2 regions of the Georgenia sp. AZ-5 genome follow, and region 1 is predicted to be linked to the other one. Evidence: riboswitches for the same ligand, from Rfam matches in the RefSeq annotation. Region 1 holds a riboswitch; the other holds the start of a gene.

Region 1 (5,539 bases):
CCCCGCCACGACGGCGCACGTCCCGGGCTCGGCCGATCCGCGGTTGGGAGCGGCCGTCAGGCACGTCGGCAGCGGCCAGGGCCTGATCGGGATGCGTGAGCGGGTCGCCGTCCTCGGCGGGGAGCTGTTCGCGGGTCCGGTGCCCGGCGGCGGGTTCCGCGTGCTTGCACGCGTGCCGCTCGGCGTGAGTGCCAGGTGATCCGGGTCGTCGTCGCCGATGACCAGGCCCTCGTGCGCGGGGGATTCCGTGTGCTGGTGGACTCCGCACCCGACCTGGAGGTGGTGGGCGAGGCGGCCCACGGGGCGGAGGCGGTCGACATGGTCTTGCGCCAGCGCCCGGACGTCGTCCTCATGGACATCCGGATGCCCGTGATGGACGGGATCGAGGCCACCGGGCGAATCCTCGGGGCCCGACCCGAGGTCAGCACGAAGGTGCTCGTGCTGACCACCTTCGAGCTCGACGAGTACGTCTTCGGTGCGCTGCGGCTCGGCGCCAGCGGCTTCCTGCTCAAGGACACCCCGCCGGCCGACCTGCTCGCCGGCATCCGCACCGTCGCGGCCGGCGAGGCGCTCCTGTCTCCCCGCGTGATGCGGCGCCTGATCGAGGAGTTCGTCGCCCGTCCCGACCCGCACGTCACTGCCCCACCTGTGCTGACCGGGCTGACCGAGCGGGCGGTAGAGGTCCTCACGCTCATCGCCCGCGGCTGGTCCAACACCGAGATCGCCGAGCGCATCTACGTCACCCCCGCGACCGTGAAGACCCACGTCAGCAGGCTCCTCATGAAGCTCGGCGCACGGGATCGGGCCCAGCTCATCGTCATCGCCTACGAGAGTGGCCTGGTGACACCCCGACGGCCCGAGCCCTGAACGCGAACGGCGACGGAGGGTCGAGCGGGCATACGCCGGGTCTTCGAGGCCTCAGTTCGGATGCCGCCGCAGGGGCCAGGGCCGGAGGGGCGCGTGAAGAAGCGGTGTCCGCAGCTTCAGCGTCTCGCGCGCCAGGTACTCCGGTAGCTAGCCAGCACCGCCATCAAGCACTTGCGGCGGGAGCCCGTTCTGCAGCAAGCCTGGCGGCCCGGACCCCGGGCTGCGGCCGTCGGGACGACCGGCGGCAGAAGTCCTCCCGGCCGGGTTCCCCGCCGCGGAGGAGCCGAGGGGGATGCCTACACGGCGCCCTAGTGACGACTTGCGCGGAGAGCCGCGCTTGGGCGCGTGGGCTGATCGCGTGAGGTCCGCTGAGCCGGCCATGCTCGTCTGCCTGCTGTGGCGCTGATGGATCTGCCCGCCTCGTGCTGGGCTGGCACGACTTCGCTGCGCCCGTCCCGGATGATGGGGACGACGTCCGCAATTTTCCACGGTGCGAGACAGTGGCGAATGATTGTCGGGAAGCGGGCGCCGTCGCCCTAGCATCACCCGCATGGAGACGACGACGTCCACTCCCCGCCGCCAGATCGTGGGCAGGCTCGCAAGAGAGCTCGCGGGGCGCGCCGGCGACGGCATGCTCAAGGTGGCGATCGACGGGCCGGATGGCGCCGGGAAGACGACGTTCTCGCGTGACCTCGACGATGCGCTCAGGCCGCTGCTGGGCGACAAGGCCGAGGTGCACCGGTTCAGTGCCGACCATTTGCTGATACCGGTCTCGATCCGTCGCTCTGAGCAGGCGGCCGACCCGCGCTGGCTTTACGGGCACATCTGTGACTGGGAGCGGATTCGGTCCATCGCCGCCGGGGCGCCGGGATTCGATGCACGCGGCTCCGTCTTGCTCGTTGACGGCATGACCCTTCAGCGGCCCGAGCTCGCCGACCTGTGGGACGTGACCGTCTACCTCACCGTGCCCGAGGAGGTGACGGTGCAGCGCATCTTGGCGCTCACGTCCACGCTCGAGGAACCCGACGCGGCGATCGAGGCCCGCTACACCGAGCGGTATCTGCCGGCCCTGCGGATCTACGCCGACGCGGTGGGTCCAATGTCCCGTTCCGACATCGTCATCGAGATGAGCGACTTCCAGCGGCCCACCGTGCTGCGCTGGGGGCAGGACCTAGGAAACCGCTGAGCAACAAATGACCTGCGGCCCGGGTGCCGGTATGTGGACTTAACTGGTCACCTCGCCGCGCCGGAACGCGAGCCGGTCAGGCAGAACCCCGACGGCCTCCTCGGGGCGGCCCACAGTTCTCGGCAGAGCCATGGCGTCACTCAGCCCCAGCGACCGGGCACGAAGCTGGGTTCGAGGCGCTACTTGCGGACACCGAAGTGCTACCTGCCCGAGGTGCGGCTGCCGCGCCCATCCCTGGCCGCCGGGCCGAGCGACTTCGAACTGTTTTGAGGGATCCGCCGGCGTCTGAGGACCAAGGACATGAGACCGCGCTCTTAGCCTTGCGCCTCATGATCTAGAGACCACTGGCTCGCCGTGCTTCGAGACTGTTGTGGGCAGGACCGCGGGCTGGCCGTGGCCGTCACCGGGACCGTTCGGCCGCCATGTGCGCGGCCTGCGCGCCATGCAGGTGCGCGTGGACGTGCCATCTGCCGATCGGGACGACGAGCGGGCGTCCGGGACGGAGTCGGGAACGATGGTGGCGCGCAGCCCGAAGACCTCGTGCAGGACATCCTCGGGGTCTTCGGTGCTCCGCATCCTCAGCGCCTACCGTCATGGCGGCGGCGCACCCCTGTCGCATCTCTTGCGCGTCGGACCCTGCACCGCGCGGCCGGCCCGCGCCCGACCGGCTGGTCGCACCGGACGGCGGGGTAAGGTAGCCGCCGACGCGGGGTGCCGTGCGGACGCACGGCTGAGAACACACCCGTTGAACCTGATCTAGTTCGTACTAGCGAAGGGAACGTCGCGGATGTCCGCACCTTCCAGCACCGACCTGTCCCACCAGTCCGGCGGCGCCATCGCGCCCGAGCACCTGGGCGCCGCCCTGGCACGCCTTCGCGAGAGGCAGCCTCTGGTGCAGTGCCTGACCAACATCGTCGTGGCGCAGTGGACGGCCAACGTCCTGCTCGCCGCGGGGGTGAGCCCCGCCATGGTCGACACCCGCCACGAGGCCGCCGCCTTCGCCGCCGTCGCCGACGGCGTGCTCGTCAACCTCGGCACCCCCCAGGACGACACGGCCGCCGCGATGGCCCAGGCGGTGGCGGGCGCGGCCGGCGCGGGCACCCCGTGGGTGCTCGACCCCGTCGGCGCGGGAGGCCTCGCCTGGCGCACGCGCATCGCGCTGGACCTGCTGTCCGAGTCGACCCCCGCCGTCGTCCGCGGCAACGCCTCGGAGATCCTCGGCCTCGCTGGCGGGCAGGGCGGCAAGGGGGCCGACAGCGCCCACACCCCGGAGGCGGCGCTGCCCGCCGCCCGGGAGCTGGCCCGTGCGCGCGGCACCGTGGTCGCGGTCAGCGGCGCGGTCGACCACCTCACCGACGGCGGGCGGGTGGTACGGGTGGGCAACGGCACCGTGCTGCTCACCCAGGTCACCGGCGCCGGCTGCGCCCTCGGCGCCCTCATGGCCGCGTTCGCCGGCGTCGTGGAGGACCCCCTGCTCGCCGCGACGGCGGCCACGGCAACCCTGACGGTGGCCGCCGAGGCCGCCGCCGGGCACAGCGGCGGCCCGGGCAGCTTCGCCGTCGCGCTGCTCGACGCGATCGCCATGCTCACCCCCGCGGACCTGACCGACCGCGCCCGCCTCTCCTGACCGAACATGATCGCCACCACCGCGGGCCGGCCAGCGCCCGCACGCGCCCCGCTGGACCTGTCCCTCTACCTCGTCACCGACACCGCCCTGTGTGCGGACGTCGGAGTCCCCGGCACGGTCGCCGCCGCGGTCGCCGCCGGGGTCACCGCCGTCCAGCTGCGAGACCCCGGCGCCACCGACGCCGAGCTCGTCGCCCTCGGCCGGGAGGTGCGCGCCGCGCTGGCCGGAACCTGCGTGCCCCTGCTCGTCAACGATCGGGTGCACCTCGTCGAGGAGATCGGCGCTGACGGCGCGCACGTCGGCCAGGGAGATCTCGGCATCAACGAGGCGCGTGCCCTCCTCGGCGAGACATGCCTGCTGGGCCTGTCGGTGCAGCAGCCCGACCACGTGGCGGTCGCCCTGGAGCACGGCCCCGAGGTCGTGGACTACCTCGGCGTGGGGCCGGTGTGGGCCACGGCGACCAAGCCCGACCACGCCTCGCCCGGCGGCGTGGAGCGGGTGCGCGACATCAGCGCGGCCAGCCCGTGGCCGTGCGTGGCCATCGGCGGCATCACCGCCGAGCGCGCCGCCCTGCTGCGCGGCACGGGCGCCGCCGGGATCGCCGTCGTCAGCGCCATCTGCGGGCAGGGCGACCCGGCCGCCGCCGCGGCCAGGCTCCGCCGGGCGTGGGAGGGGCGATGAGCAGACCCCCCGTCGCGCTGACCATCGCCGGCTCGGACCCCTCCGGCGGCGCGGGGATCCAGGCGGACCTGAAGACGTTCTCCGCGCTGGGCGCGTACGGCACCGCCGTGATCACCGCCCTGACCGCCCAGAGCACCCGCGGCGTCACCGGCGTCCACACCGTCCCACCAGACTTCGTCCGCGAACAGCTGGACACCCTCATGGCGGACGTGCCCGTCGACGCCATCAAGATCGGCATGCTCTCGACCGCCCCCACGGTGGAGGCCGTCACCGCATTCCTCGCCGAACGGACGAACCGGCCCGCGGTCGTCCTGGACCCGGTCATGGTCTCGACCAGCGGATCCCGGCTCCTGGACGACGGCGCGGTGGCCGCGATGCGCCGCCTCCTGCCCCATGCCTCGGTGATCACCCCCAACCTGCCGGAGGCCGCGGTCCTGCTCGGGCAGGACCAGGCGACGGACGAGGTCACCATGCGTGCGCAGGCCCACGCCCTGCGCGAGCTGGGCGCCCGCCGCGTGCTTCTCAAGGGCGGCCACCTCACGGGCGCGGACGCCACCGACCTGTGGCTCGACGACCACGGCGAGCGGCTGCTGCGCGTCACACGGGTGCCGACCCGCAACACCCACGGCACCGGCTGCTCCCTGTCCTCCGCCCTCGCCGCCCTGGCTCCGCAGTCGGGCTCGTGGGAGGAGGCCGCCTCGGAGGCGAAATCGTGGCTGACCGGCGCCCTGGCCGCCGCTGACACGCTGGACATCGGCACCGGTGCAGGGCCCGTCCACCACTTCTACGACCTCTGGAGAAGCCGATGACCGCACGCACCCCGCTCCCCACCGAGGCAGGAGCCGGCCCGGACCGGGGCGCGCCGTTCAGCGACACGGCCTGGGAGCGCACCGCGCCCATCCGGGAGGCGATCGACCGCCTGCCCTTCCTTCTCGGCCTCGAGGAGGGCACGCTCCCGCGGGAGACGTTCGCCTACTACATGGCGCAGGACGCGCACTACCTCGCCGACTACGGGCGCGTCCTGTCGGCGTGCGCCAGCCAGGCCGTCGACGTCGCCGAGCTCCTCTTCTGGTCGTCCAGCGCGAGCAACACCGTGCTGGTGGAACGGGAGCTGCACGCTGCCCACGTCGCAGACCTGACGGGAACGGAGAAGTCGCCGACGTGCACCGCGTACACCT
Region 2 (5,539 bases), 1.9 Mb from region 1:
GGCCTCTCCCAGGGCGAGCGCCCGGGCGGGCAGCCCGGCGATCCCGGCCGGGCCGGCCCACTCGTCGAGGCGGTGCTCGACCAGCACCACCGCCGGGCCGTACCGCCGGACCGCCCGGTCGAGGGCGCCGCGGACGGCGGTGACGCCCGCCGGGTCCAGCATCGACGTCGGCTCGTCCAGCAGCAGCACCTCCGGCTCGGTCACCAGGGCGGCGGCCAGGGCGACCCGCTGGGACTCCCCGCCGGAGAGCGTGGCGGTGACCCGGCCCCGCAGGGCGCCGGCGCCCACGGCGTCGAGCGCGGCGCCGATGCGCGGGCCGATGGTCGCGGGGTCGGCGGCGTGGTTCTCCAGCGGCAGGGCCAGCTCCTGCTCCACCCCGGGCAGGCACACAGCGGCCGCGGGGTCCTGCGCGAGGACGCCCAGGTGCCGGGACCGCTCGACGACGGGCGTGGCCGCCGTCGTCGGACCCACGGTGACCGTGCCGGTGACGGTGGCGCTCACGGTGTGCGGCACCACCCCGGTGATGGCGTGCAGCACGGTGGACTTGCCCGAGCCGGAGGCGCCGAGCACGACCACCTGCTCCCCGGGCGCCAGGGCCAGGGACACCCCGCGCAGCACCGGCTCCGCGCGGCGGGGGAAGGTCACCGAGACGTCGCGGAGCTCCACGACCGGCCCGGTGCCCGCCCCCGCCGCTCGCGGGGCCGCCTGGGCCCGGCTCACGACCGGCCCGGGGCCCGGCCGATGGCGAAGTTGTCGACGACGCCGGTGCGTGCCAGGGCGTCGACGATCACCTTGGCCAGCAGGCCGCCGAGGACGATGCCGGAGAGGCACTGCAGCACCAGGCGCAGGGCGAAGATGTCCTGGCCGTACCAGCCGGCGCGGAACGCGGAGTAGAAGAACACCAGGCCGGCGCCGAGCAGGCCGGAGACGGCGTAGACGCCCCAGCCGAACCGGCGGTAGCGGGTGAGCGCGAAGGGCAGCTCGCTGCCCGCGCCCTGGATGGCGGCGGCGACGAGCAGCAGCGGCCCGACCGGGGAGCCGAGGAAGACCACCTCGACGACCGAGGCGATGACCTCGGCGATCACCCCCGCGAGGGGGCGGCGGATGATGGCGACGGCGATGGGTGCCACCAGCAGCCAGCCGCCGAGCAGCAGGTGCTGGGAGAGGTCCCCGGCGGGGCCCATGAGGATGCTCAGCCCGTTCCAGGCCTGCACGAGGGCCCAGTAGGCGAAGCCGAAGACGACGCCGAGGACGACCATGAGGACGAGGTCCTTCATGGCCCAGCGCGGGCGGGCGGGGGCGACGGCGGCGGTGGTGTCGTTCATGGCGCGCTCCTCCCTCACGCCTCGACCGGGCTCGGGGAGCCCACGGAGACGGTCAGGTGCGTGACCACGTGCGGCACGTGGGCGCCGACCTGCGCCCAGGCGTCGACGGCGGTCGCCAGGACGTCGGCGACGTCACCGGTGAGCTTAGTGGCGTAGTGCGCCGGGCTCGTCGTGGTGCCGCGCCGGCGGGCCGAGGCGATCGCGGCCTCGATGTGGGCCATGTGGTCACCGGCGTCGGAGCCGCCGTCGAGCAGCGGGTAGAGCGACCACTGGGCGGCGGCGCGGATGCCGGTGCGCTCGAGCTGCACGGGTGCCGGGTCGGGCAGCCCGGTGACCGCGAGGTCGCAGGACACCTCGCCCGGGCAGCCACGGGAGAGCAGCACGTGGGCGACGACGTGCCCGCCGCCCGAGCGGCGCGAGGCCGCGGCGACGACGGCGGTGAGGTAGGCGGCGAGGCGCTGCTCGGCCGGAGCGGTGCGGGCGCCGACGTAGGTGCTCACCTCGTCGGTGTCGATCACCAGGCCCTCGGTGAGGCCGGCGGCCTCGGCGTCGGCGAGGGCGCCGAGGATGACCTCGACGAAGTCGTCGCAGTGGGGGTGGATGCTCAGCCGCATCCCGATGCCGAGCTGATCCGGCGTGGCGCCGGTGTCGGTCAGTTCTTCGAGCTTGGTGCTCATCACGGTCCCTTCTCGGGCCCGCGGGTACCTCGAGACCCGCCGACGACGCACGTGCGTCGGGCGGATGCCCTGCTCCCTACGCCGGTACGAACCGGATCAGGTATACGGGTCTGCGGACTGTCCGCACTCTCAGCGCTCCTCAGCGCTCCCCGGGGGTGCGGCCGAAGTTACTCCTGACCGCCCACGGGTCAATGGCCGGTTCGCCAGGTGAGACCGCGCCGGGTCCGCGTCCTCCGATGGCGTGAGGCCGGCGACGAATGCAGCGCAGTTCACGCCCGCAGGTTCTGGCCGGGGTCCGGGCACGAGCGCGACCATAGGGACGGAAGGAGTCGCGAGTTCCGCTCCTGAGTGAGGTCACCGGCGCCCTCGGTTCTTCGTCACCGGTGGGAGGCATGGTGTTCAAGGCCTTGTTCCAGTCAGCGCTGTCCGACTGGACCGCGTGGGTGCGTGACCGGCTGGACCACGGCGCGGCGTCCGACACGTCCGCCCCGTACGTCGTGCAGCACATGCACCAGGTGCTCCGCGCCTACTCGCGGGCCGAAGCTGCCGCCGCCCGGGAGCTGGACCCCGACGAGCGGTTTGAGCTGATCGCCGAGTGGGCCGCGTCCGGGGGCCTCACCTGGACCGAGGCCGAGTCCTTGCTGGAGCTGGAGGAGGCCACTGCCTGGCGACTGCCGGCGCGGTGATGCTCGCCGCGGACGGCATCCGGGTCAACGCGGTCGCACCGGGGACGGTGCGCACGGACATCCACGCCGCGGCGGGCGATCCCCGCCGCGCGACGCGCGTCGCCTCACGCATCCCGTTCGGCCGGCCCGGCGAGCCGGAGGAGATCAGCCCCGCCATCGGCTGGCTGCTGAGCGCGGAGGCCGCCTACGTCAGCGGCGCCGTCGTACGTGTCGCCGGCGGCCTCTGACCCGCCCCGCCGGGCGCCCGCTCGAGCAGCACCAGCGCCTCGTAGTGCGCGGTCTGCGGGAACATGTCGAGCACCCGTGCGCGCCGCGGCCTCAGCGACGGCATGGCGGCGAGGTCGCGCGCCAGCGACACCGCGTTGCAGCTGGAGTAGATCACCGACCGGACCGAGGACGACTCCAGCCAGCCCGCCAGGTCGGGGCCGATGCCCCGCCGCGGCGGGTTGACGATGACCAGCTCCGGCGCCTGCTCTGCGGCGAGCGCGAACGCCGTCGCGTCCCCGGCCTCGAAGCGCACCCGACCGAGGCCGGCCTGCGCCCGGGTCAGCTCGGCGGAGGCGATGGCCTCCCGGCTCACCTCGATGCCGGTGACGTTGCGGTCGCCGTCGGCGCAGTGCAGCGCGAAGCCGCCGACGCCGCAGTAGAGGTCCCACAGCGAGGCGGGCGCGAGCTCGTCCACCCAGGCCCGCGCCTGGCGGTACAGGGCCGCGGCGACGTCGGTGTTGGTCTGGAAGAAGCTCTGCGGGCGCAGGTGCAGGTCGACGCCGTCGACGCCCATCCGCAGGGTCTGCTGGTCGGTCAGCACGATCTCGCGCTCGCCCTCCAGGACCGCCTTGTGCTCGGGGAGGATGTTGGCCGAGGCGACCGCCAGCTTCGGCAGCGCCTGGCGCAGCCACGGCAGGTGCTTGCGGATCCGCACGACCGACTCGTCCGTGCGCAGCACGAAGCGGACCATGAGCTCGCCGTCGGGCGACTCGGTGACGAGCAGGTTCTTCAGCTGGCCGCGCCGGCGCGGCACGTCGTAGGGCGTGAGCCTGGCCCGCCCGACGAACTCGGCGAGCACGGGGAACGTGGCGTGCAGGCTCGCCGGGTACAGCCCGCACTCGCGCAGGTCCACGCCGCGGCCGCCGCCGTCGAGGATGCCCAGCTGCGGGTCCTCGGCCGTGCCGGCCACGGCCATCTTGGCCTTGTTGCGGAAGCCCGACTCCCGGCTCGCCACCGGCGGCAGCCACTCCAGGGCGGGGAAGTCGGCCAGCAGGGTGCGGCAGTGCTCCTCCTTGCCGGCCAGCTGGTCGGCGTAGCTGCGCCCCAGCAGGGTGCACGAGCGGCACCGGTCGGCGTCGAAGTAGGAGCATTGCATCAGCCAGCAAGCGTATTTCCGCGCCCGGTCGGCGAGAAGAAATACCGGACGAGGCCTCGGTCACGAAAAATGAGGCTCTCCTCGCGATCATCCGACGGGATGGACGCGGAAGCGCGAAAGATGGCTACTGCAGCATCGTCCGGTCGTCGAGCCCTGCGCCCTTGATCTTCTCGAACTCGTGCAGCAGGTCCGGCACGGTGGTGCGGGCCTTGGTGGCGGCGTCGAGGTCGAGGATGATCCGGCCCTCGTGCATCATCACCAGCCGGGTGCCCAGCTCGAGGGCCTGGGCCATGTTGTGGGTGACCATGAGCGTGGTGAGGTGGTGGCGCTCCACGGCCTCCGCCGTCAGCCGGGCCACGAGCGCCGCGCGCTGGGGGTCCAGGGCGGCGGTGTGCTCGTCCAGCAGCAGGATCTTGGGCTCGCTGAAGGTGGCCATGAGCAGCGACAGGGCCTGGCGCTGACCGCCGGAGAGCATGCCGACCTTCGCCTTCAGGCGCGACTCCAGGCCGAGCTCGAGGGTGGCCAGCTCGCGGGCGAAGAGCTGCCGCTTGGCGGCCGTGACGCCCCGGCGCAGGCCCCGGCCCTTGCCCCGCTCGTAGGCCATGGCGAGGTTCTCCTCGATGGTCATGTGCGGGGCGGTGCCGGCCATCGGGTCCTGGAACACGCGGGCGACGTCCCGGGCGCGCTGGTGGTCCGCCAGCCCGGTGACGTCCTTGCCGTCGATGGCCACCGTGCCGGTCCCGGGACGGAGCTTCCCGGCGGCGATGTTGAGCAGGGTGGACTTGCCGGCGCCGTTGGAGCCGATGACGGTGACGAACTCCCCCGGCTCGAGTGCGAGCGTGACGCCGCGCAGGGCGACCCGCTCGTTGGGGGTGCCGGCGAAGAAGGTCTGGGTGACGTCGTCGAGGCGCAGCATCAGGCGTCCACCTTCGCCTTCGCGCCGACGTGGGTCCGGCGCAGCCCGAGCCGCGCGCCGAGGCCCTTGAACAGCCCCCACTGCGGCAGGACCAGCGCGATGACCACGAGGACGGCCGAGATGAGCTTCATGTCGTTGGGGTCCAGGCCGATCGTGAGTGCCAGCTGGATGACCACCCGGTAGACCACGGAGCCGAGCACCACGGCGAGGGTGGCGATGACGATGGTGCGGGTGCCGAAGATCGCCTGGCCGATGATCACCGACGCCAGGCCGGCAACGATGAGGCCGATGCCCATGCCGATGTCCGCGAAGCCCTGGTACTGGGCGATGAGCGCCCCGCACAGCGCCACCAGGGCGTTGGACAGCGCCAGCCCGAGCACCTTCGTCCGGTCCGTGTTCACGCCGAAGCTGCGGATCATCTCCTCGTTGTCGCCGGTGGCCTGCAGGGCGAGCCCGAGGTCGGTGTGCAGGAACCAGTCCAGCAGGAGCTTGAACACCAGCGCGACGACGGCGAAGATCACCACCGCCACCGCGGTGCCCATGAGGCCGCCGTCGCGCAGCGGGGTGAGCAG

What was found. A riboswitch is a leader RNA that binds a small molecule or an ion and turns the genes downstream of it on or off. The one in region 1 is predicted to bind thiamine pyrophosphate.
Region 2: it holds a riboswitch for thiamine pyrophosphate, as region 1 does, so the genes downstream of both, ACF0H8_RS01255 (YkoF family thiamine/hydroxymethylpyrimidine-binding protein) here and thiM (hydroxyethylthiazole kinase) in region 1, are expected to answer to the same signal.

The regions. Positions count from the first base shown of each region.
Region 1 covers NZ_JBINOU010000001.1:2,155,752-2,161,290, forward strand. The annotation lists gene ACF0H8_RS10130 (sensor histidine kinase) at 1-199, shown strand, start outside; gene ACF0H8_RS10135 (response regulator) at 196-867, shown strand; gene ACF0H8_RS10140 (hypothetical protein) at 1,418-2,053, shown strand; TPP riboswitch at 2,751-2,849, shown strand; gene thiM (hydroxyethylthiazole kinase) at 2,841-3,680, shown strand; gene thiE (thiamine phosphate synthase) at 3,687-4,361, shown strand; gene thiD (bifunctional hydroxymethylpyrimidine kinase/phosphomethylpyrimidine kinase) at 4,358-5,170, shown strand; gene ACF0H8_RS10160 (TenA family protein) at 5,167-5,539, shown strand, end outside.
Region 2 covers NZ_JBINOU010000001.1:257,376-262,914, forward strand. The annotation lists gene ACF0H8_RS01245 (ABC transporter ATP-binding protein) at 1-666, opposite strand, end outside; gene ACF0H8_RS01250 (ECF transporter S component) at 717-1,325, opposite strand; gene ACF0H8_RS01255 (YkoF family thiamine/hydroxymethylpyrimidine-binding protein) at 1,340-2,002, opposite strand; TPP riboswitch at 2,057-2,164, opposite strand; gene ACF0H8_RS01260 (hypothetical protein) at 2,395-2,688, shown strand; gene ACF0H8_RS01265 (SDR family oxidoreductase) at 2,688-2,915, shown strand; gene rlmC (23S rRNA (uracil(747)-C(5))-methyltransferase RlmC) at 2,873-4,051, opposite strand; gene ACF0H8_RS01275 (ABC transporter ATP-binding protein) at 4,176-4,967, opposite strand; gene ACF0H8_RS01280 (ABC transporter permease) at 4,967-5,539, opposite strand, start outside.